One region of the Yersinia sp. SCPM-O-B-9106 (C-191) genome, then DNA from elsewhere that is predicted to be linked to it. Evidence: predicted binding sites of a transcription regulator. Region 1 holds the regulator's gene; each other region holds the start of a gene.

Region 1 (5,695 bases):
AGTGACTGGGGTGACAAATCGGCCGCGAACCGAGTCATAAAAACAGCCAACGCGCATGCAGCTTGCAGTATGACGAGTATTGTCAGTGCCAAATAAATCAGTGCCAAATAAGTAGTACACAGGCCGCTGTCAGCAACCCCATCGAGATATTAAAAGTAAACCAGGCCCGGCGGCTGCGCAGCAAACGGCCAATCAAAGTACCAAAACCCAGCCAAATAATACCGGCCACCAGATTCACCATAAACATGCCAAGGCTTATCATTAAGATGGAATGATTATAAGCCGCACCCGCCATACTGAAACTGGCGACTGACCCTAATCCCATCAGCCAGGCTTTTGGGTTAAGGAACTGCAATAGCCAACCCTGATACAATCGCAGCGGTTTTGGCGGGACGACATTGGTTTCTAATTTTTCATAGGCCGAAGTGGCAATTTTCCATGCCAACCACAGCAGATAAAGACTGCCGAGAATTTTCAGGATTAAATGCAGGGAGGGATAAACTAATATCAGGCCGCCGACACCAAATGCCACCAGCAACAGCATACTCTGCATGCCCAACATAATGCCTAACATCAACCAGATAGAGCGCATAAAACCGAAGTTGGCCCCGGCTGAGGTTAATAACATATTGTTTGGGCCAGGGGTAATTGCAGCAACCCAGAGAAAACCTACCATTGAAAGAAATAAACTCAGTTCCATGAGACGGGTGCCTCTCACCCAAAATGATGCGCGATATACCCATGAAGCTAACAGTGTGCTATTGATCACACAAGAGCAATGACATGATTTCCATTCACCATATGCATGAAATATTTCGTCCGCTGGCCGGTGCCAGTAACCCACATCTACAAACGCTGCTGCCCCGTTTGGTCAGGCGGCGCGTACAACTGCAACCTTTTTGGCAACGGCTGGAACTGCCCGATGGGGATTTTGTCGATCTGGCCTGGAGTGAAAACCCTGAGCTGGCGCGCGATAAGCCCAGAGTGGTGCTATTCCATGGGCTGGAAGGAAATTTTTATAGCCCTTATGCCCATGGGTTACTGCGCGCCTGGCAAGACCGAGGGTGGCTGGGTGTGGTGATGCATTTTCGCGGATGCAGTGGTGAGCCAAATCGCAAGTCACGCATTTATCACTCCGGTGAAACAGAGGATGCCCGCTTTTTTCTGCGCTGGTTGCGGGAAAGTTATGGTCAGGTGCCCACCGCCGCGGTTGGCATCTCTTTAGGGGGCAATATGTTGGCCCTCTATTTAGCTGAACAAGGGCAGTTAGCTCAACAAGAGCAACAGAGTTTATTAGAGGCAGCCGTGGTGGTTTCTGCACCGCTGATGCTAGAACCTTGTGCTGACCGCATGGAGCAAGGTTTCTCTCGGGTTTATCAGCGCTATTTGTTGAACCAACTCAAATTAAATGCCACCCGTAAGCTACTGCATTACCCCGGCAGCCTGCCGTTGGATCTGACTCAATTGAAAGGACTGCGGCGAATCAGAGAGTTTGATGATGTTATAACGGCTAGAATACATGGCTTCAATGATGCGTTGGATTATTATCGGCGTTGTAGCGCTTTACCTAAGTTGTCACAAATTAAGACGCCGCTACTTATCATTCATGCCAAAGATGATCCATTCATGACCGCCGAGGTTATCCCGAATCTCAACGAGTTACCGGACAATATTGATTATCAGCTCACAGAGCACGGCGGCCATGTCGGTTTTGTCGGCGGCTCCTTAAAACACCCACAAATGTGGCTGGAACAACGTATTCCAGCCTGGCTTTCCCCCTATTTGGAGCAATCATCATGATGATCCCTTGGCAACAAGTCGACAGTGAAACACTGGATAATCTGCTGGAAGCCTTTGTGCTACGTGAAGGCACAGATTACGGCGAGCATGAGCGCTCATTGACCCAAAAAGTCGAAGACGTCCGCCGTCAGTTGGTCAGTGGTGGGGCGGTTTTGGTCTGGTCCGAGTTACACGAGACCATCAATATTATGCCGCGCGGTGCATTTCGAGCCGGTGCCGAAGAGTTGCCATAATCCTCGCCGGATCACGACACTCGCCGAGTAAAATCAGAGTGACAAGCCGGACAATTTGCCCTAAAAATAGCCCTTAGCCCTAAAAAAATCAGCCATTAGCGCTAAAAAACAGCCAATTTCAGCCTGTCCACTGAGGATCTAACCCCATGGAGTTACAGCTAATATGTCAACTAAACATCCGGTTATAGCCGTCACCGGCTCAAGTGGCGCAGGGACGACGACAACCAGCCTGGCGTTTCGCAAAATTTTTCAGCAATTGAATATTCGCGCGGCGCAAATTGAGGGCGATAGCTTCCACCGCTATACCCGCCCAGAAATGGATACCGTCATCCGTAAGGCACGGGATCAAGGGCGTCATATCAGCTATTTTGGCCCAGAAGCCAATGACTTTGGTCAGTTAGAAGACAGTGTGGAAGAGTACGGCAAAAATGGCTCGGGGCGTTCACGTAAGTATTTGCACACTTATGATGAAGCTGTACCTTATAACCAAATTCCGGGCACTTTCACCCCTTGGGAGGCGCTGCCAGAACCCACCGATGTATTATTTTATGAAGGGCTGCACGGCGGAGTCGTGACCGAGCATCATGATGTGGCAAAACATGTAGATTTACTGGTCGGCGTGGTGCCCATCGTCAACCTGGAGTGGATTCAAAAATTAGTCCGGGATACCGGTGAGCGCGGCCATTCCCGTGAGGCGGTGATGGATTCCGTGGTGCGCTCCATGGACGATTACATTAGCTACATTACGCCGCAGTTCTCGCGCACCCACATTAACTTTCAGCGCGTGCCGACCGTCGATACCTCAAACCCATTTGCTGCTAAAGCCATTCCCTCACTGGATGAAAGTTTTGTTGTCATTCATTTCCGAGGTTTGGACCAAATCGATTTCCCCTACTTATTGGCAATGCTGCAAGGGTCTTTTATTTCCAATATCAACACGTTGGTTGTCCCCGGCGGGAAGATGGGGCTGGCAATGGAGCTGATTATGGCCCCGCTGGTGCAGCAATTGCTGGAAGGCAAGAAGATCGGATAATTCTTCTGTCTTGGAGCTGCAGGTAGGCGGTTAGCAACTCTGCAGCTGCAAGGGCGAAGGATTTATTTAGGCGATTTCGCGGATCTCAAAACTGTGGGTAATAGTCGCCGCTTTCCCTAACATCAAAGAAACCGAGCAATATTTCTCTGCTGAAAGCTCAACTGCACGCTCAACAATTTTATCAGTCAACCCTTTGCCGCTGACAATAAAATGCAGGTTAATTTGGGTAAACAGGCGCGGTGCTTCTTCCCGGCGCTGCGAGGTTAATGTCACTTCGCAATCGCGCACATCGTTGCGCCCCTTTTGCAAAATGGAAACGACATCAATTGCGCTACAGCCCCCCGCCGACATTAACAACATTTCCATCGGGCTAGGGGCTTTATCTCCTGCATTTCCATCCATTAAAACTTGATGACCAGATGCGGATTCACCTAAAAATGTCAGCCCTTCAACCCACTTTACACGTGCTTGCATAACTCATGCTCCCGGTTAAATTTTCTCATTCAGACTACCCTTTCATTTACAAACTGGCAATGTAACCCGATGTTCATCATGCTGAAGCGATACAACACAAGACACCGACCTCATCCTGTGCTACAAACAGAACCGAAAGTGTTGTATTTAGAATTAAATAGGGTAGCTTCTCAATACTCAGTGAAGGGTTTCTACTCGGTACGCATCTTGGCTATACCTTTCGGCAGTTGAGCAAATTAATATGCTAAATGAAAGTGTATTTTATAAGCACGCCGTACAGGGAACTCTGAGCCCTGTTAAGTTAGGCTGCGATAACAACAGAGGATAACAGCGAATGGTTCTCGGCAAGCCACAAACAGACCCGACTCTCGAATGGTTCCTGCCTCATTGCCATATCCACAAATATCCATCGAAAAGTACGCTAATTCACCAAGGTGAAAAAGCCGAAACGCTTTACTACATCGTGAAAGGCTCCGTTGCGGTGCTTATCAAAGATGAAGAAGGTAAAGAGATGATTCTCTCCTATTTAAACCAGGGAGATTTCATCGGCGAGCTTGGATTATTTGAAGAAGGCCAAGAACGTAGTGCTTGGGTTAGGGCAAAAACCGCCTGTGAAGTGGCTGAAATTTCTTACAAAAAATTCCGTCAGCTGATTCAGGTTAATCCAGATATCTTGATGCGCCTGTCGTCACAAATGGCGAATCGCTTACAGATAACATCTGAGAAAGTGGGTAACCTCGCCTTCCTGGATGCCACTGGGCGCATTGCACAAACGCTGCTTAATCTGGCAAAACAACCGGATGCCATGACCCACCCAGATGGGATGCAGATAAAGATTACCCGCCAGGAAATTGGTCAAATAGTTGGCTGTTCCCGCGAAACTGTGGGGCGGATACTAAAAATGCTAGAAGATCAAAATCTGATCTCCGCGCATGGTAAAACGATTGTCGTTTACGGCACTCGTTAATTCCCTATAAACTGGTGCCGATACCCTCGGCACCAGTTTTCTTCTATACCCGTTATACTTCAAGCTGCATGTGTGTTGGCTGCTTTCACTACTCGGCCCGTCCATGGGCCTCGCCTCTGCGAGGCCGCTGCAAGCAGCGTTCAAATCTGCTCCCAGCAGATTTGTCACCCCAGTCACTTACTGGTCGTTGACCTTAAAGTAAGTAGATTCTTGGGGACTCGCTCAATTGCCGCCTTCTGGGTATATGTTATGTAATTAATAAATCTCTGGGGCCTATATGAATTGGCAACGGCTTATTTATCATCCTGAAGTCAATTATGCACTCCGCCAGACACTTGTTCTCTGCTTGCCGGCGGCATTGGGGTTCGCGATAGGCGAATTGCGGTTGGGGTTGATGTTCTCCCTGATACCCGCCTGCTGTAATATTGCAGCGCTAGATACCCCCCATCAACATTTCTTCCAGCGACTGATTGTCGGCGGGGCTATCTTTACTTTCAGTAGTTTTCTGACTCAACAACTGCTGCTGTGGGATATTCCATTACCTGCGGTGATGCTTGGCTTGGCATTAATATTGGGTGTCAGTGGCGCTATCAGCCAGCTCAATGGCCGCCTGCTCCCCGCCGCACTTATCGCCGCTATTTTTAGCCTCAGCATGGTAGGCCGTACGCCTATCTGGCAAGCGCCATTGATGTGTGCCGTGGGGACTCTCTGGTATGGCCTATTTACCTGGCTATGGTTCCGGTTATGTAAAGACCAGCCGATCCGTGAGCCATTGAGTCAGCTTTATCATTTGTTGGCCGATTATTGTGATGCTAAATACAGTTTGTTGGGTCAACATGTGGCGCTAGAAAAGGCAATACCGCCGTTGCTTGACCGGCAACAAGGTATAATGGACAAGATTAATCAGATTTATCAGCAATTTAACTTGATAGACAATGCCACTAAAAAAGAGCGGAAACGGCTATTGAACTTGTTTCAGATGGCGCTCGATTTACAGGAACACATCACCGCGGCAGTGAGTCAGTCAGAAAAAACGCAAGAGTTAATTGACCAAAGCCCGATAGAGAAAGTCCTTAAGCGCAATATGCAGGTTATCTCGACGCAAATGCGCACCATCGCCGATGATATTCTCTATCATCACCGAGCGAAAAATCATTTCAGTGCAGATGATGCGCTGGTCGAACTGGA
Region 2 (5,695 bases), 1.0 Mb from region 1:
ATGGTCATTACTGGGATGGTCACCGCTGGCAAGAGAGAAATTGGTGGAAAAAGAACTATTATTACCGCGAAGGGCGCTACTGGAAACATGACAAGCATCATGACAACCGCGGCAAAAAACATCACCGTGGCCAAGGGCGTAACCATCACCATCACGACTAACTCGCGTGCAGTCTCTCAGACGGGTTTATATCTTTAACCCGTCTGACTGATAAACCTAAAGCAGACTCGCCAGCAGATAACCATTTAATCCAATTACGCACAAGACAACAAATTTACCCAGAATCTGAGTCAGTTTGTTATCAACCAACTCCCCCATCAATTCTTTATTGCCGGTGAATACCAATAACGGCACCAGCGCCAATGCAATGCCAAAGCTCAGTAAAACTTGGCTCATCACCAGTATTTTAGTCGCGTCCATGCCGATCATAATGACAATAAAGGACGGCAACATAGTGATCGCGCGGCGTAGCCACATTGGAATATAAAAGTGCACAAACCCCTGCATCACCACTTGCCCAGCCATGGTGCCCACCACTGTCGATGACAGGCCGGCGGCAACCAAACTCAAGCCAAAAACTGTAGCGGCAGCATTGCCCAGCAAGGGTTGCAAGGTCAAATAGGCTTCTTCGATTTCGGCAACATGTTGATAACCATTGAAATGGAAAGCCGCAGCAGCGGTTGCCATCATGGCCAAATTCACAAAACCAGCAATCGTCATGGCAATCGCCACATCAAACTTGGTTGAGGCGTAGCGCTCAGTTTTGGATTCTTTGCTTTCCGTCTGTGTTAATGCTGAATGCAGGTAAATGACGTGCGGCATAATTGTCGCCCCCAAGACCCCGGCGGCTAAAAACACCGCGTTACTGTTAGGTAAGCTCGGAATAATCATCCCGCGCCCCAGGGCCGCCAGTTCAGGTTGAGAGAAAATCAGTTCAACAATATAAGATGCCGCGACGAACAAAAGCAGCCCACCAATCACCATTTCGATTGGCTTTTGCCCACGGTTTTGCAGCATAAGAATGAGGAAAGTGGCGATGCCAGTCAGTACCGCACCTTGTAGCAGTGTTACACCCAGCAGCAATTTGAAGCCGATAGCGGCTCCGATAAACTCGGCCAAGTCTGTTGCCATCACGATAATCTCGGCCTGCACCCAGTAAGCCCATACTACCGGGCGTGGGAAACGATCACGAATATGCTCCGCCAGATTCTTACCGGTCGCGATCCCAAGTTTTGCTGACAGCAATTGGACTAACATCGCCATGACATTAGCCCACACCACCACCCATAAGAGAGTATAGCCAAAGGTAGCTCCGGCTTGAATGTTAGTCGCAAAGTTACCGGGGTCGATATAGGCAATGGCAGCAATAAAGGCAGGCCCCATCAGGGAGAGTTTGATCCTCCTTGAGTTACGGCGGGGTGTATCGACAGCACGGCTATTCAACATTCAGTATTACCCTTGGAAATTTACGGCTACTCTCTTATCACCCATAATATCTAAATGATAATAATTATCAAGCGCATTTAGAATGGTGAAACTTATCTCTCTGATAGCTAATACCGCGTAATCTGCCGTGCAGTAAGGGAGGCGCTCTTGGTTTCTGAAAAATTGTGTTAAATACTGCATCGCAATTTCCGAGCTCGCTCACTACAATTGTTCAAACTAGCATATTTACACTATCCCTGTAGCATATTATTAACATCCTATTTTTTGTGATCAACCCCACTAATTTGTTTGCATTTATGAAAGTGAATTTCTATATTTGCGGTCTATATCTCGTTTTTAATGTAGCCGTTACATAAAATGTCCACCAAAACCTAGTCTGCCTCTAATTTGGAGCACATATGTCCCATATTCTACAGTTTGCGTTGGCCTTAGTCGTAGTGGCCATATTGGCTCTTGTTATCTGCAAAGATCGCAAAAGCATCCGCATTCGGTTTGTTATTCAATTATTGGTTATTGAAGTGTTGCTGGCGTACTTCTTCCTCCATTCAGAAGTTGGATTAGGTTTTGTGAAAGGATTCGCGGGCTTTTTCGACAAATTACTGGGGTTCGCTGCTACCGGCACTGATTTTGTCTTCGGTAACATGGGGGATAAAGGCCTCGCATTCTTCTTCCTGAGAGTGCTGTGTCCTATCGTCTTTATTTCTGCTCTCATTGGTATTCTGCAGTACATTAAAGTTCTGCCCGTCATTATTCGTATTATTGGGACTTTATTGTCCAAAGTTAACGGCATGGGTAAGCTGGAATCATTCAACGCAGTCAGTTCACTGATTCTGGGCCAATCTGAAAACTTCATCGCCTATAAAGATATTTTAGGCAAAATGTCTGAAAAACGCATGTACACCATGGCAGCAACGGCAATGTCGACAGTCTCGATGTCAATTGTCGGTGCTTATATGTCAATGCTGGACGCGAAATTCGTGGTCGCCGCGCTGGTGCTTAACATGTTCAGCACCTTTATCGTGTTGTCGCTAATCAACCCGTATAAAGCTGAGGATGAAGAAGAGTTACAGCTGAGCAACTTGCATGAAGGTCAAAGCTTCTTTGAAATGCTGGGTGAATACATCTTGGCCGGTTTCAAAGTTGCCATTATCGTAGCAGCAATGCTGATTGGTTTTATCGCATTGATTGCTGCGATGAATGCTCTGTTTAGCCTGCTGTTTGGTATTAGCTTCCAGGGTATTTTGGGCTATGTCTTCTTCCCGTTTGCTTGGGTAATGGGCATTCCTGCTCATGAAGCCTTGCAAGTCGGCGGTATAATGGCAACCAAATTGGTTTCTAACGAATTTGTGGCCATGATGGACTTGCAGAAAGTGGCATCAGAATTGTCACCACGTAGTGTGGGTATTCTGTCCGTATTCCTGGTTTCATTCGCTAACTTCTCTTCCATCGGCATCGTCGCCGGTGCGATTAAAGGCCTGAATGAGCACCAAGGTAATGTCGTTTCTCGTTTTGGCTTGAAGCTGCTGTACGGCTCTACACTGGTCAGTGTGCTGTCTGCGTCTATCGCGGGCCTGGTACTCTAAGTATCAGAAAATAATCTCTAAAGAGGCGCTACGGCGCCTTTTTTTATGCCTGTGATTCGAGGGCATGCTATTTGATGTAATGATGCTTATTGGCAGGTTAAAAAGCTAAAGATATAAGTCGGTAAAAAGAAATGGGGGAAATAGCTATTTGGAAGTTTTGGGGGGTTACTAAGATACTAGATATAATGGTGGGTCGTGCGGGATGACTCGGCCGCTGGCCTCGCCCTTCGGGTCAACGCTGAAGCGTTGCTGTCTCGCTTCGCTCGGCTCGAACCTGAACGCAGGGTCTCACCCACACGATATCGTGTAGTATGCAACTTCTGAGTTTGAGGGATTTAATAAGATACTAGATATAATGGTGGGTCGTGGGATGACTCGGCCGCTGGCCTCGCCCTTCGGGTCAACGCTGAAGCGTTGCTGTCTCGCTTCGCTCGGCTCGAACCTGAACGCAGGGTCTCACCCACACGATATCGTGTAGTATGCAACTTCTGAGTTTGAGGGATTTAATAAGATACTAGATATAATGGTGGGTCGTGCGGGATTCGAACCTGCGACCAATTGATTAAAAGTCAACTGCTCTACCAACTGAGCTAACGACCCATTATATAATGCTGAAAGTATAGAAGTGGTGGGCGATACCAGATTCGAACTGATGACCCCCTCCGTGTAAAGGAGATGCTCTACCAACTGAGCTAATCGCCCACTTCTACTACTTTGATACTTCAAAACAATGAGGGATGAGTGGTGGGCGATACCAGATTCGAACTGATGACCCCCTCCGTGTAAAGGAGATGCTCTACCAACTGAGCTAATCGCCCTCATCTATCTCATTTAATGCTTTGTATTTCATTTACTTTATAACACGTCGAGTTTGGTGGGCGATACCAGATTCGAACTGATGACCCCCTCCGTGTAAAGGAGATGCTCTACCAACTGAGCTAATCGCCCCGCCGTGTTGTTGGAGTCGCATTATAGGGATAGTTCGAAGTGAGTCAACGGTTTTTAAAACGAAAACAATCGTTCGCCGCAAATTTAAACAGGATGCGATATTTATCGCCACTATGAACCTTGGCATACCGGTAACATCGTTGAGGAATTGTCTCAGGGTGGTAGAATGTCGCCTACTTTTTCGAATTTCGAGCAACAGCCAGCTTTTGCTGGTCGGCGTAGCGTAATAAGGCATCGAACCCAATGAAAATCAAAACCCGTTTTGCACCCAGTCCTACCGGCTATCTTCACGTCGGTGGCGCACGTACCGCGTTGTATTCCTGGTTGTTCACTCGCCACTTTGGTGGTGAATTTGTTTTGCGTATTGAAGATACCGATCTTGAGCGCTCAACTCAGGAAGCTATCGACGCCATTATGGACGGTATGAACTGGCTAAATCTGGATTGGGATGAGGGCCCGTATTTCCAAACCAAACGTTTCGATCGCTACAATGCGGTCATTGACCAAATGTTGGAAAACGGCACTGCTTATAGATGCTATTGCTCCAGAGAGCGTCTGGATGAATTGCGCGAAGCCCAAATGGCCAATGGTGAAAAACCCCGCTACGATGGCCGCTGCCGCGATAGCCAGTGTACCCATGGTGCTGATGAACCTTCTGTCGTGCGTTTTCGTAACCCACAGGAAGGCTCGGTTATTTTCGATGATAAAATCCGTGGCCCAATCGAATTCAGCAACCAAGAGCTGGATGATTTAATCATCCGCCGTACCGATGGTTCGCCGACTTATAACTTCTGCGTGGTGGTTGATGACTGGGATATGGAAATCACCCATGTTATCCGTGGTGAAGACCATATCAATAATACCCCGCGACAGATTAATATCTTGAAAGCGCTAGGCGCGCCGGTTCCTGAATATGCCCACGTTTCAATGATTTTGGGTGATGACGGCAAAAAACTGTCTAAGCGCCATGGCGCGGTCGGTGTGATGCAATACCGCGATGACGGCTATCTGCCAGAAGCGCTGTTGAACTACCTGGTCCGCCTGGGCTGGTCTCATGGTGATCAAGAAATATTCTCTGTTGCTGAGATGACCGAGCTATTCACACTGGATGCGGTCAGCAAATCTGCCAGTGCTTTCAATACTGAAAAACTACAATGGCTGAATCATCACTATATCAATAGCTTGCCGCCAGAACAGGTTGCAGTTCACTTGTCATGGCAGGTTGAGCAGTTGGGTATTGATACTCGCAATGGCCCTGAGTTGGCCGAGATAGTTAAGTTATTAGGTGAGCGCTGTAAGACATTAAAAGAAATGGCCGAATCTTGCCGCTATTTCTACGAAGAGTTTGATGAGTTCGATGCAGACGCGGCGAAAAAACATTTGCGCCCTGTGGCCCGTCAGCCCCTGGAGGCAGTTAAAGCCAAACTGGCTGCTATCACCGAATGGACGACTGAAAACGTTCACAATGCCATTCAGGGCACCGCTGATGAGCTAGGTGTAGGTATGGGCAAAGTTGGCATGCCGCTGCGTGTTGCTGTCACTGGCGCAGGCCAATCACCGGGTATGGATGTCACTGTTCATGCCATCGGGCAGGCGCGCTCGCTAGCACGTATTGATAAAGCTCTGGCTTTTATCAGTGAGCGTGAAGCGCAGCAATAAATTCTAACTCATTTATTAGGCGGCTGACTAAAGTCGCCTTTTTTATGCTGTTTTCTCAC
Region 3 (5,695 bases), 1.8 Mb from region 1:
ACAACCATTTGGCTTCTTCCGGTCTGTCACTGATGACAAACCACCACATTATCAACACTACCGCGGACAGCGAACCTTCGAGGAAGAACAGCCAGCGCCAGTCTAACGCATTGATAATAAAGCCAGATAAAGGTGCGGTGAACATACCGCCGATCGGGGCGAACATCATGACGAATGCATTGGCGCGGCCAATTTCGCGTTCCGGGAACCAATTGCTGACCATGGTCAACACCACCGGCAGCATACCGCCCTCAGAAACCCCCAGCACAAAGCGCAGGAATAACAATTGATAATGGTTAGTGACAAAACCGGTCAGAATCGAAACGATAGCCCAAACTGCAAGGGAATAAGCAATGAATTTTCTACCGCTGCCATGAACAGCAATACGGCCACCCGGTACTTGTAAAAATAAATAACCAATAAAGAAAATACCGCCCGCTAAACCCGCCATTTGGCTGGTAATAGCCAAATCATTTTCCATGCCCCCCGGTAGCGCAAAACTAATATTAACCCGGTCCATAAAAGAAATAATACAAGCAATCATTATTGGCACAATAACGCGGAACCAACGGGCATTAGGGATCTTACTGTCCATATCAACACGCCTCTTTCTCTAGCTGAATAATTCCTACACTATTCAGAAAATAGCGTAGAGAATGCCGCTAACAAATTAGAATAATTTGCCAGTTATTTAAAATGCACGATGTGGTCTTTTATTTTTATTATAATAAGTTGAGGATTAATTTAATTAACCCTCATATCTCTTCTTAATTAGTAAGTAATGGCCGTAGGTGCTTTCTCGCCAGAGAAATGAGCATGAATATTTGAGAATACAATATCACTCATTTGAATCCGGGTTTCTATGGTGGCGCTGGCGATATGCGGCAGTAATACCACATTGTCCATTTCGATTAATGTTTGCGGCACATTAGGCTCATCTGCAAAGACATCCAAACCCGCCCCGCCAATTTCTTTCTGTTGTAGTGCATGGATTAAATCATCCTGATTAACCATACTGCCACGGGCAATATTAACCAGCAGAGCATGGTTTGGCATAGCAGCGAAAATAGCTTTATCAATCAGACCGATACTGTCTTTACCGCCCGAAATAGCCACGACCAAAATATCACTTTGCTTGGCAAGGCTGATTAAGTCCGGCACATATTGATATGGCAGACTTTCGATGTGCACGGTGTCGGTATAGGCAATTTGCATATCAAAACCAGCTGCGCGACGGGCAATGGCTTGACCAATCCGGCCCATACCAAAAATACCCAGACGTTTACCAGTCACTTTAGATGCTAATGGCAAGCTACTGTGCGGCCATTGACCAGCGCGGAGGAATTTATCGGCCTGACATAGACGCCGCGAAGTTGCAATAATCAGTCCCAGAGCTGTATCGGCCACATCGTCGGTCAATACGCCGGGGGTAGTAGTTACAATGATATTGCGCTCGCGAGTTGTGTCCAAATCCACTGCATCCGTGCCGACACCGAAGATTGAGATAATCTGTACTTCGGGTAATAACGCCAGCACTTCGTTGGTTACACCGACATCACCCCGAGTCACAATGCCTTTTATATTCTTGCCCTGCGCCGCAAAAAACTCAGCAGTATCCGTAACCTGAAAGAGTTTGTGAACAGTGAAATTCTGTTCCAACTTCTCCGTCAAATAATCCATTACCGGGGCGATAATCAATACGGCTTGTTTGAAGGAAGATGACTTGCTGTTTTTCATAACGAGTACCTGATCATGTCAATAAATCAAAACCAAAATGGCGGCGGGTAATCATCGGATGATGAGCCATTCAGCGAATGTCATTATGAGACCTGTTTTCAATGTTTTATTTTGTGACGCAGGTCACTGTAAATCATGTTAAGAAAACATGTTACCGGTAACGTGACCGACCTATCATTGTTCCTGCTGAATTGTTTCAGCTAATCAAGCCAGCGTTAATGATTAATCCCATGACTTAAACAAAATGTTATGGATTGGCGCTATTTGTTATGTTCAGGAGGAGTATCTTGGTGGACTATTCGAGGGAAAGACTCACTGCCATTAAAGAGCACAATGGCAGTTATAGATAATTTGTATATCTTTCAGCAACAGCGAAAGTATTAAATAGTTCCCCCCAGTGAAATACGATAATGTAGGTCAACCTGTTCAATTGTAGGGATTTTTTTGATTTTCTTAATCAATATTTCAGCAGCCACTTTGCCCATTTCAAAACGCGGAGTGGTGACACTGGCTAGCACAGGAGTGGTCGCCTGGCCGATATCCAGCCCATGAAAACCGGAAATCGCTATTTCCGCTGGCACCGCCATGCCCAGTTTCAAGCATTCTTGTAACACGCCCACCGCCATATCATCATTGGTACAGAAAATAGCATCAACTTGCGGATACATTTGTCGTGCCAATGCCAACATACCGGCACCAATAGAGACAGATGAGACTTTGTTGGGCGTAATATGCAGCGGTGCGAACCCGGTATCAATCATTGCCTGGCTATATCCTTGATAACGCTTGCGATCTCGCACATCAGACATAGAACCGAAATAGACAACATGCTGTTTGCCGCTTGCCAACAGTGTCGCCGTCATATCATAAGCCGCCTGATAATTATTAAAACCGACGGTAATACGGTTGAACTGTGGTTCCAAATCCATCACTTGCGCGACCGGAAGTTCCGAAGCATTTAGGTACTTATCCGCACGTAAAGTATGTTCAGAATCGGTGAGTATCAACCCGGAAATCTGGCATGACAATAGATTAACTATTTGTTCTTCTTCACGTTCTTTATTGTAATTATAGTTAACGACCAGCGTTTGATAGCCACTAGCAGCAGTGACCGACTCAATACCCGCCAGTAAATCGGAGAAAATTTGGTTATTAAAGGATGGCACCAAAATACCAATTCTTGGACTTTTTTGATTGAGGCTAGTTTCCCCTTCTGAATCAACACTATAATTGACTTCAGCCATCACTTGGGCAATACGTTCACCGGTTTCTGGGGCCACTTTTTCCGGCGTGCGTAAGTAGCGGCTGACTGTCATTTTGGTCACGCCTGCTAGTAACGCGATATCCTGTAACGTAACACGCTGGTTTTTCATGGCATATACCTGGAACAAGAGTGTGGGATGGGATGAAGTGATTATGCACTGTTAGCGGAGGTAATGAAAAGCATGTTACTGATTTAAAATACAATAACAATCATGATTCCTATTATTTAGTTCTATTATTATCAATAAGTTAATCTGCATCCGCCCCCAGAGATGAATAAAGCCCCCACAAATAGTCGTATTTTGCCGCTCTCAAGGCGATGTCGCTCACGTAAGTGGTAACAGCTTGCCGTAACATGATTTAAAGTGATCTTCGTCACAGTTTGATGAGACAGAAAACGGTTTGATAGGCACATGTTTTCACGCAGTCATTATTCAATAATATTGATTTTATAATGTCGCTTAATAAGCGTCATTTTCATCAGGAATTCATTATGAAGAATTTATTTTCGTTAGAAAACCGCAAAGTATTAATTACCGGTTCTGCACAAGGCATTGGGTTTTTATTAGCTAAAGGTCTGGCTGAATTTGGTGCAGAAATAATAATTAATGATATTACCGCAGAACGAGCAGAAAAAGCCGTCGCCGAATTACGCGACAGCGGTTTTGTTGCTTATGCAGCGGCATTTAATGTCACTGACCATGATGCTGTTAATGACGCGATTGCACAAATAGAAAATAACATTGGTGCCATTGACATCTTAATTAATAACGCCGGTATTCAGCGCCGCCACGCTTTTACTGAATTCCCAGAAAAAGATTGGGATGATGTGATCGCGGTAAACCAGAAATCAGTATTCTTGGTTTCACAAGCTGTCTCCCGTTATATGGTTAAACGCCAACGCGGTAAGATTATTAATATTTGCTCAATGCAAAGCGAATTAGGCCGCGACACTATTACGCCATATGCCGCCTCTAAAGGGGCAGTGAAGATGTTGACGCGCGGGATGTGTGTTGAGCTGGCCCGTTACAATATTCAAGTGAATGGTATTGCGCCGGGTTATTTCAAAACCGATATGACAAAAGCACTGGTCGACGATAAGGCTTTCACTGATTGGCTGTGCAAACGCACGCCAGCCGCCCGTTGGGGAGATCCGGAAGAGTTGATTGGGGCAGCAGTGTATCTGTCTTCCAAAGCATCAGACTTTGTTAATGGTCATCTGTTGTTTGTTGATGGTGGCATGCTGGTTGCAGTTTGATCCGAATTCAGTCAGTTATCTGCTTGATAGGTAACAGAGGAAAGCTATGTCTGGTAAATGTATTATTGTTATGGGCGTATCCGGCACAGGTAAATCCTGTGTGGGTCAGGCGCTGGCGCTGGCGCTTAACGCCAAATTTATAGATGGTGACGATCTGCACCCACGCGCCAATATCCAAAAGATGGCATCGGGTCAGCCGCTTAATGATAGCGACCGTGCTCCGTGGCTTGAGCGGCTAAGTGATGTGGCATACAGCTTACAACAAAAAAATGAAGTGGGTTTTTTAGTCTGTTCGGCACTAAAAAAACAATATCGCGACCGTTTACGTGAGGGGAATCAGGGTATTCGCTTTCTGTGGCTGACCGGCGATTACGATTTAGTGTTGCACCGAATGCAACAGCGGGCGGGGCATTTTATGCCGGAAAGCCTGTTAAAGAGCCAGTTCGCAACACTGGAAACACCTGATGCCCGTGAGCCGGACATCATTCCAATCGATATCTCGCCTGACATTGCCGGTGTTGTTGAACACTGCATTGCCGCGCTGGAGCCAGAAAATAATATCAGTCATTGTGCTTAAGTGCCCGGCATGATGTACACGCAGGAATATGGGAATAATTATGATACTTGATGAACTAAAAAGCGCGGTGAATAACCCACTTTATCCGGATGCTATCCGCCGCACACTGGCCGCCATCAGCAAAATGGATTTAGTCAATCTTCCTGCCGGGGAACAAGATATTGAAGGCCGCGAGATTTACCTAAATCACATTATTGCCGCGTCCAAACCTTTGTATGAGCAAGCGCCTGAATTACATCATTATTACATTGATATTCATATTTTGCTGGAAGGTAGTGAGGTGATTGGCGCTTCACCGTCAGCTCAGGGCCAGCGCCCAACGATGGATTTTGATACTGAGCGGGATTTCGGTTTATTTGAAGGTATTACTAGCGAAACCTTGTTAACACTGGCTCCCGGCGATATCGCTCTGCTGTTCCCTGGCGAGTTACATCGCCCGATGGGAACACTGGGAGAAGTTGCGCCGCTGCGCAAGATAGTGGTTAAAGTGGCAAATCATCTTTTATGATTTAATTTGATGATCCTGTTCGGTTGTCAGAACTTTACGGTTCGCTTTACCGCCATTGCCTCAACCGCCAAAGGGTGCCGGCCTGCCCTCCGGCTCGGTTGAGGCGCTGAAGATCAAGTAAGAACAGATTGAATATCAACCGAAAACTGATCCGATCCTGTGTCTCCCATTCAACTTAATCAACCTCTATCGAAGACTCCAAGGAACTCCCCTTTTGACTCCGCCGCGCCGCCAACCACAACCCACTGTTCTTCATCGCATAACCAAACACCACCCCGACTAACAGCGAGACAATCACCAGTTTCCAATGGCCATTACCAGCGAAAGTGGCGCAAGCCCCAATAAAGGTGCC
Region 4 (5,695 bases), 1.7 Mb from region 1:
CTTTTATGCTGGAGAATTTAGCTAAACCGGTGATTGTTACCGGTTCGCAAATTCCTTTAGCCGAGTTGCGTTCTGACGGGCAAACCAACTTACTCAACGCGCTCTATCTGGCTGCCAATCACCCGGTGAATGAAGTTAGTTTGTTCTTTAATAACAAACTTTTTCGCGGTAACCGCACCACCAAAGCACATGCTGATGGATTTGATGCTTTTGCTTCTCCTAATTTGTCGGTGTTGCTTGAGGCCGGGATTCATATTCGCCGGATGGCCGCAGTCGAATCCCCGGCGGTTAACGGCCCATTGATTGTTCACAAGATCACACCTCAACCCATTGGGGTCGTCACTATTTATCCTGGAATCTCTGGGGCGGTGGTGCGCAATTTCCTGTTGCAACCGGTAAAAGCGCTTATATTGCGCTCCTATGGTGTGGGAAATGCACCACAAAAAGCCGAGTTATTAGATGAGTTAAAAAATGCCAGCGACCGCGGTATTGTAGTGATGAATCTGACACAGTGTATTTCTGGCAGAGTCAATATGGACGGATATGCCACCGGGAATGCGTTAGCGCACGCCGGTGTTATCAGTGGCTTTGATATGACGGTGGAAGCGGCACTGACTAAATTGCATTATTTATTAAGCCAATCTCTCTCCCCCGAAGAGATTCGCCAGTTGATGCAACAAAACCTGCGCGGCGAACTGACTGAGACTAACTGATTTGGTGGAATGTGAATGAATACCGCACTGCTCTTAATTGATTTGCAAAATGATTTTTGTCCCGGTGGTGCGTTGGCAGTTGCCGAGGGTGATGCAGTGATTGCCATTGCTAATGAGGCCATTGACACCTGTCTGAGACATAAAATACCGGTCATCGCCAGTCAGGATTGGCACCCTGCCGGGCACCGGAGTTTTGCCGTTAATTCACAGGCTGAGCCTTGGGCTGTCGGTGATTTGGCGGGATTACCCCAAGTGTGGTGGCCAGTGCATTGTGTCCAAAATACGTCTGGCGCGGCTTTGCATCCGCAGTTAAATCAAGAGGCGATTACCGACATTTTCCGTAAAGGCCAAGATCCTGATATCGACAGCTACAGCGCCTTTTTCGACAATGGTCGACGAGCGAAAACGCCGCTGGACGATTGGTTACGACAGCAGGGAATTGACCATTTGTTCATTATGGGGTTGGCAACAGATTACTGTGTGAAATACACCGTGTTAGATGCATTGACATTAGGTTATAAAACATCCGTCATCAGTGAGGGTTGCCGTGGGGTCAATCTGCAACCACAAGACAGCCAGCAGGCCCTTGATGCAATGAATGCAGCAGGAGCAAACATACAGTCGTTGGAACAGTTTATGGCTGAAATAAAAGCACTGGTGGGTTGACGGGTATAAACATCAACGGAGCCGAATGTGGCTCCGTTTGAACCTGCAACTTAAATTGTGCATTCAACCTGACTTACCTTAGTGAGCACTCAGGCTTCAACTTGACCAGTGTCGGCTGGCTGAATTGCTGCTTCAGCTCTTGTTTGGTTTTCATCACTATCTGGCCATCGGTGCCGATGCTCATATGCTGTGCATCCTTATTATGACGCGCTTGCCACAGCATGACCATTTGCAGGCTGTTCTCTTTCTGTTCCGGCGTCAGTGCCACCCCATCTGGCCATTTACCTAACTCAACGGCTTGCATCAAACGCTGGTAAATTTCGGGCGTCATCACTGAAATCAGGTCTTCAAGCTCCATCAGAGCATCCTCAGTAAACGAATAATAAGCTGAATCGATTTTTCACATCTAAAATGAGGGACAAAAATGCACATTTAACCTGCAGTTTGTTCACCATTTTGATCATCAACAAAATTCAGTGATGCCGAGTTCACACAATAGCGCTCGCCGGTCGGTTGTGGGCCATCAGGGAAGACATGCCCCAAGTGCGCATCACAATGACCACAACGGATCTCAACACGGTGCATATTATGAGAATAATCATCAATATAGCGGATAGATTCTGCATCAAGCGGCTGATAAAAACTCGGCCAACCACAGCCGGAATCAAACTTTGATTCTGAGATAAAAAGCGGCTGATGACAGCACAGACATTGGTAGATGCCCTCGCGCTTATTATGCAGTAACTTTCCGCTAAAAGGTGCTTCCGTCCCCCGCTGTTGGGTGACATGCCGCTGAATATCGGTCAGTTTCTCAATATTTTCTGTAGGGTTCAGTTCTTTAGCCATTTGTGCGGTTCTCTGGCAGGGAATAAAGTCAACGAAAACAACGTCTAATAATAACAAAAAATTAACAACAAAGCAGTTAAAATTGTCCTAAACTGTATGCCATCAAAGTGGCAACAGTATAAATGTGATAAAAATCGCAAATATTACTGATTCTCACTTTAAACTGAATAATTCGCCCCAATATAAAAATGAGGCTAATCGTATCTGGAAACGCGTGATTAATGTTCGATCTAACGTCCTTGGTTTGATTTGTAGCAATAATTGACACGATTCCGCTTGACGCTCGGTAAGGTTTTTGTAATTTTACAACCAACCTTTTATTCACTAACAAATAGCTGGTGGAATATATGACTATCAAAGTAGGTATCAACGGTTTTGGCCGTATCGGTCGCATTGTTTTCCGTGCTGCTCAGGAACGTTCTGACATCGAGATCGTTGCAATCAACGACCTGTTGGACGCTGAATACATGGCGTACATGCTGAAATACGACTCTACCCACGGTCGTTTCGACGGTACTATAGAAGTAAAAGACGGCCATCTGGTTGTTAACGGTAAAACCATCCGTGTTACCGCAGAGAGAGATCCGGCTAACCTGAAGTGGAACGAAGTCAACGTTGACGTTGTTGCTGAAGCAACTGGCTTGTTCCTGACCGACGAAACTGCACGTAAGCACATCGCTGCTGGCGCGAAGAAAGTTGTTCTGACTGGCCCGTCTAAAGATGACACCCCAATGTTCGTTATGGGCGTAAACCACAAAGAATACGCAGGTCAGGAAATCGTTTCTAACGCTTCTTGTACCACTAACTGCCTGGCTCCACTGGCTAAAGTGATCAACGACAAGTTCGGCATCGTTGAAGCGCTGATGACCACTGTGCATGCAACTACCGCAACTCAGAAAACTGTTGATGGCCCGTCTCACAAAGACTGGCGCGGCGGCCGCGGCGCATCCCAGAACATCATCCCTTCTTCTACCGGTGCAGCTAAAGCAGTGGGTAAAGTTATCCCAGCACTGAACGGCAAACTGACGGGTATGGCGTTCCGCGTTCCTACTCCTAACGTTTCTGTTGTTGACCTGACTGCACGTCTGGAAAAACCAGCTTCTTACAAAGAAATCTGTGCTGCAATCAAAGCAGCTTCAGAAGGCGAGCTGAAAGGCGTTCTGGGTTACACCGAAGACGACGTTGTTTCTACCGATTTCAACGGCGAAAAACTGACTTCAGTATTCGATGCTAAAGCCGGTATCGCGTTGAATGACAACTTTGTGAAACTGGTTTCTTGGTACGATAACGAAACTGGCTACTCAAACAAAGTTCTGGATTTGATCTCTCATATCTCCAAATAATGGATTGATATTTAGAGTATAAATTTCCACCAAAAGCCACTTTCATTCGAGTGGCTTTTTTATTACCTGTCATTGATGAACCCACCGCCCTGCCCATTTCAGCCCTATAAAAAGTTGCGCAATATCAATGATACGCTACTACTTTATCGTTGATTTGCTGCAAGATTTAAAGCCTGTGATATTATCGAAAGTCTGAAGTTCAATGGATCTCCAGCCCCTTTTCTCATAAGGCCAAACGAATGAACGAGAAAATCTTCACCCTACCTGTTGTTGAACAAATTTCACCTTACATCAGTCAGCGTCAGTTGGATGACCTGCCAATTGTGGTCGTTTCCCATCCAAAAGTACGTGCCGCAGTTAGCTTGCAAGGTGCTCATTTATTGGCTTACCAACCAAGCGGTGAACAACCGGTTATCTGGTTGAGCAATAACACGCCATTTAAAAACGGTGTCGCTATTCGTGGTGGTGTACCCATTTGTTGGCCTTGGTTTGGCCCATCAGCGCAACCTCCTCATGGTTTTGCTCGTTTACTGCCATGGACGCTTAGCGCCCATGATGAGAATGAAAATGGGGTTATCCTGACCTTCACACTGGAAGACAGTGATGCATCCCGTCAATTCTGGCCACATCCATTCACTTTGATTGCCCGCTTCAAGCTAGGTGAAGAATGTGAAATGGAATTAGAATCACACGGCGATTACGAAGCGGTTGCTGCGTTACATACTTATTTCCAGATTGGCGATATCAACCAGATTAAGATCAGTGGCTTAGGCGAAAAGTATCTTGATAAAGTGCTGAAAGTGGCTGATGCCACTCAACAAGGCGATTTGGTGTTTGATGGTCAGACTGACCGAATTTATACCCAGCCAGAAACTTACAGTTTGATAAAAGATGCCGCGCTGAAACGGACCATTGAAGTACATCATCATCATCAAAGTGATGTGGTTGCATGGAACCCAGGTGCAGAGCTGTCCAGCAGCATGGTTGATATGCCAAATGATGGTTATAAAACAATGGTTTGTGTCGAGACTGCACGTGTCAACAAACCTTTGGTTGCGACGTCAGATTCCCCTGCTCGCCTCGCCATGACCATCCGTAGCCGTAAGAATTCTCAATAACGACCTATATTACAGATACAAAAATGGGGCTTTATGCCCCATTTTTTATGGTTCAGATATCGTGCGCGATAAATTAGCGGAAGGTGTAAGTCACCCCAGTCCACAGCACACCCGTCCAAGATGCATCTACCATAGGGCTATTCTTCACTTCATTTGCCAAATGGATATAACGGCCAGTAAAGAAAGCATTCCAATTGGGATTGATATTGTAATTAGCCGACAGTTCCAGATAGGGTGACCAGCTATCATTCGGGCTGTACTGCGCCAAACCACTGCGGGCTGATTCCCCACGCTTCACGCCATAGTAATACTTGTTCTGATCTTCACTGTTCCAGCTAACACCAACGCCCGGAGTTAAAGTCCAGCTATCAACGCTATAGCGGTAAAGGTAGGCCAGATCGCCGACAAAGCCACCACTGTTATCCAGCACGTCACCAGAGAACATGGCTCGCAAAGTCCCCCAATCCTCAATATGTGAATATGACATTCCGGCCATCATGGTGCTGCGGCGTTTATCCAACTGCTTCATCTGCTGGTCATCACTGTCACCTGGCGTAAAATGCAGCGGCAGATAATAAGCATCAATCGATAAACGATTGTTATCATCTTTCCACAAGTAATAACCGGCAGCCAATGTGCGGAAATAGAAATTATCACTTTCATAAGAAACGATAGGCACGGGGTAAACACGGTCATTTTTGCCACGATAAGGGTCAGGACTGACTAATGCTGATGCCCCTACAGACCATGTTCCCGCCATCGCGGTTGGCATACAAACGGCGGTAGCAACAACCAATGCTGCCAGTGTTTTGACTTGCTTCGTTTTTATGTAATGTTTTTTCACGGATGAAATCCCTTTGGTAACAAAATCATGAGTTAACTTAGTGTAAATCAATTGCTTGCCCGTGGCGAAATCTTTACACATTCCCACACGATATCAACATTCGCTGTGCAATTTATCGCCGATATACGGCAAATTAACAACATAAAAATTTACGCAGATTTGATT

What was found. Region 1 encodes CRP, which controls carbon source genes, mostly activating them, when cyclic AMP is high. Its sites were predicted from a motif close to ATGTGANNNNNNTCACAT; they were not measured.
Positions count from the first base shown of each region.
Region 2: a site for CRP is predicted at 1,711-1,728, ahead of OP863_RS05940 (NupC/NupG family nucleoside CNT transporter). Genes of this name have one in related genera too.
Region 3: a site for CRP is predicted at 3,364-3,381, ahead of idnO (gluconate 5-dehydrogenase). Genes of this name have one in related genera too.
Region 4: a site for CRP is predicted at 2,348-2,365, ahead of msrB (peptide-methionine (R)-S-oxide reductase MsrB). Genes of this name have one in related genera too.

Region 1 is NZ_CP110791.1:279,909-285,603, reverse strand. It holds gene OP863_RS01115 (LysE family translocator) at 98-700, opposite strand; gene OP863_RS01110 (hydrolase) at 802-1,800, shown strand; gene OP863_RS01105 (YheU family protein) at 1,797-2,033, shown strand; gene OP863_RS01100 (phosphoribulokinase) at 2,197-3,066, shown strand; gene OP863_RS01095 (OsmC family protein) at 3,133-3,540, opposite strand; gene crp (cAMP-activated global transcriptional regulator CRP) at 3,875-4,507, shown strand; gene OP863_RS01085 (YccS/YhfK family putative transporter) at 4,785-5,695, shown strand, end outside.
Region 2 is NZ_CP110791.1:1,298,195-1,303,889, reverse strand. It holds gene OP863_RS05950 (DUF2502 domain-containing protein) at 1-161, shown strand, start outside; gene OP863_RS05945 (Nramp family divalent metal transporter) at 217-1,446, opposite strand; gene OP863_RS05940 (NupC/NupG family nucleoside CNT transporter) at 1,845-3,029, shown strand; RNA gene OP863_RS05935 (RtT sRNA) at 3,216-3,341, opposite strand; RNA gene OP863_RS05930 (RtT sRNA) at 3,383-3,509, opposite strand; tRNA gene OP863_RS05925 (tRNA-Lys) at 3,554-3,629, opposite strand; tRNA gene OP863_RS05920 (tRNA-Val) at 3,656-3,731, opposite strand; tRNA gene OP863_RS05915 (tRNA-Val) at 3,772-3,847, opposite strand; tRNA gene OP863_RS05910 (tRNA-Val) at 3,902-3,977, opposite strand; gene gltX (glutamate--tRNA ligase) at 4,221-5,636, shown strand.
Region 3 is NZ_CP110791.1:2,919,328-2,925,022, forward strand. It holds gene OP863_RS13315 (MFS transporter) at 1-595, opposite strand, end outside; gene OP863_RS13320 (2-hydroxyacid dehydrogenase) at 772-1,737, opposite strand; gene OP863_RS13325 (substrate-binding domain-containing protein) at 2,118-3,110, opposite strand; gene idnO (gluconate 5-dehydrogenase) at 3,494-4,258, shown strand; gene OP863_RS13335 (gluconokinase) at 4,305-4,835, shown strand; gene OP863_RS13340 (YhcH/YjgK/YiaL family protein) at 4,876-5,343, shown strand; gene OP863_RS13345 (DUF1097 domain-containing protein) at 5,519-5,695, opposite strand, start outside.
Region 4 is NZ_CP110791.1:2,025,500-2,031,194, reverse strand. It holds gene ansA (asparaginase) at 1-713, shown strand, start outside; gene pncA (bifunctional nicotinamidase/pyrazinamidase) at 729-1,379, shown strand; gene OP863_RS09365 (YeaC family protein) at 1,453-1,737, opposite strand; gene msrB (peptide-methionine (R)-S-oxide reductase MsrB) at 1,812-2,225, opposite strand; gene gapA (glyceraldehyde-3-phosphate dehydrogenase) at 2,573-3,568, shown strand; gene OP863_RS09350 (D-hexose-6-phosphate mutarotase) at 3,808-4,686, shown strand; gene OP863_RS09345 (MipA/OmpV family protein) at 4,760-5,530, opposite strand.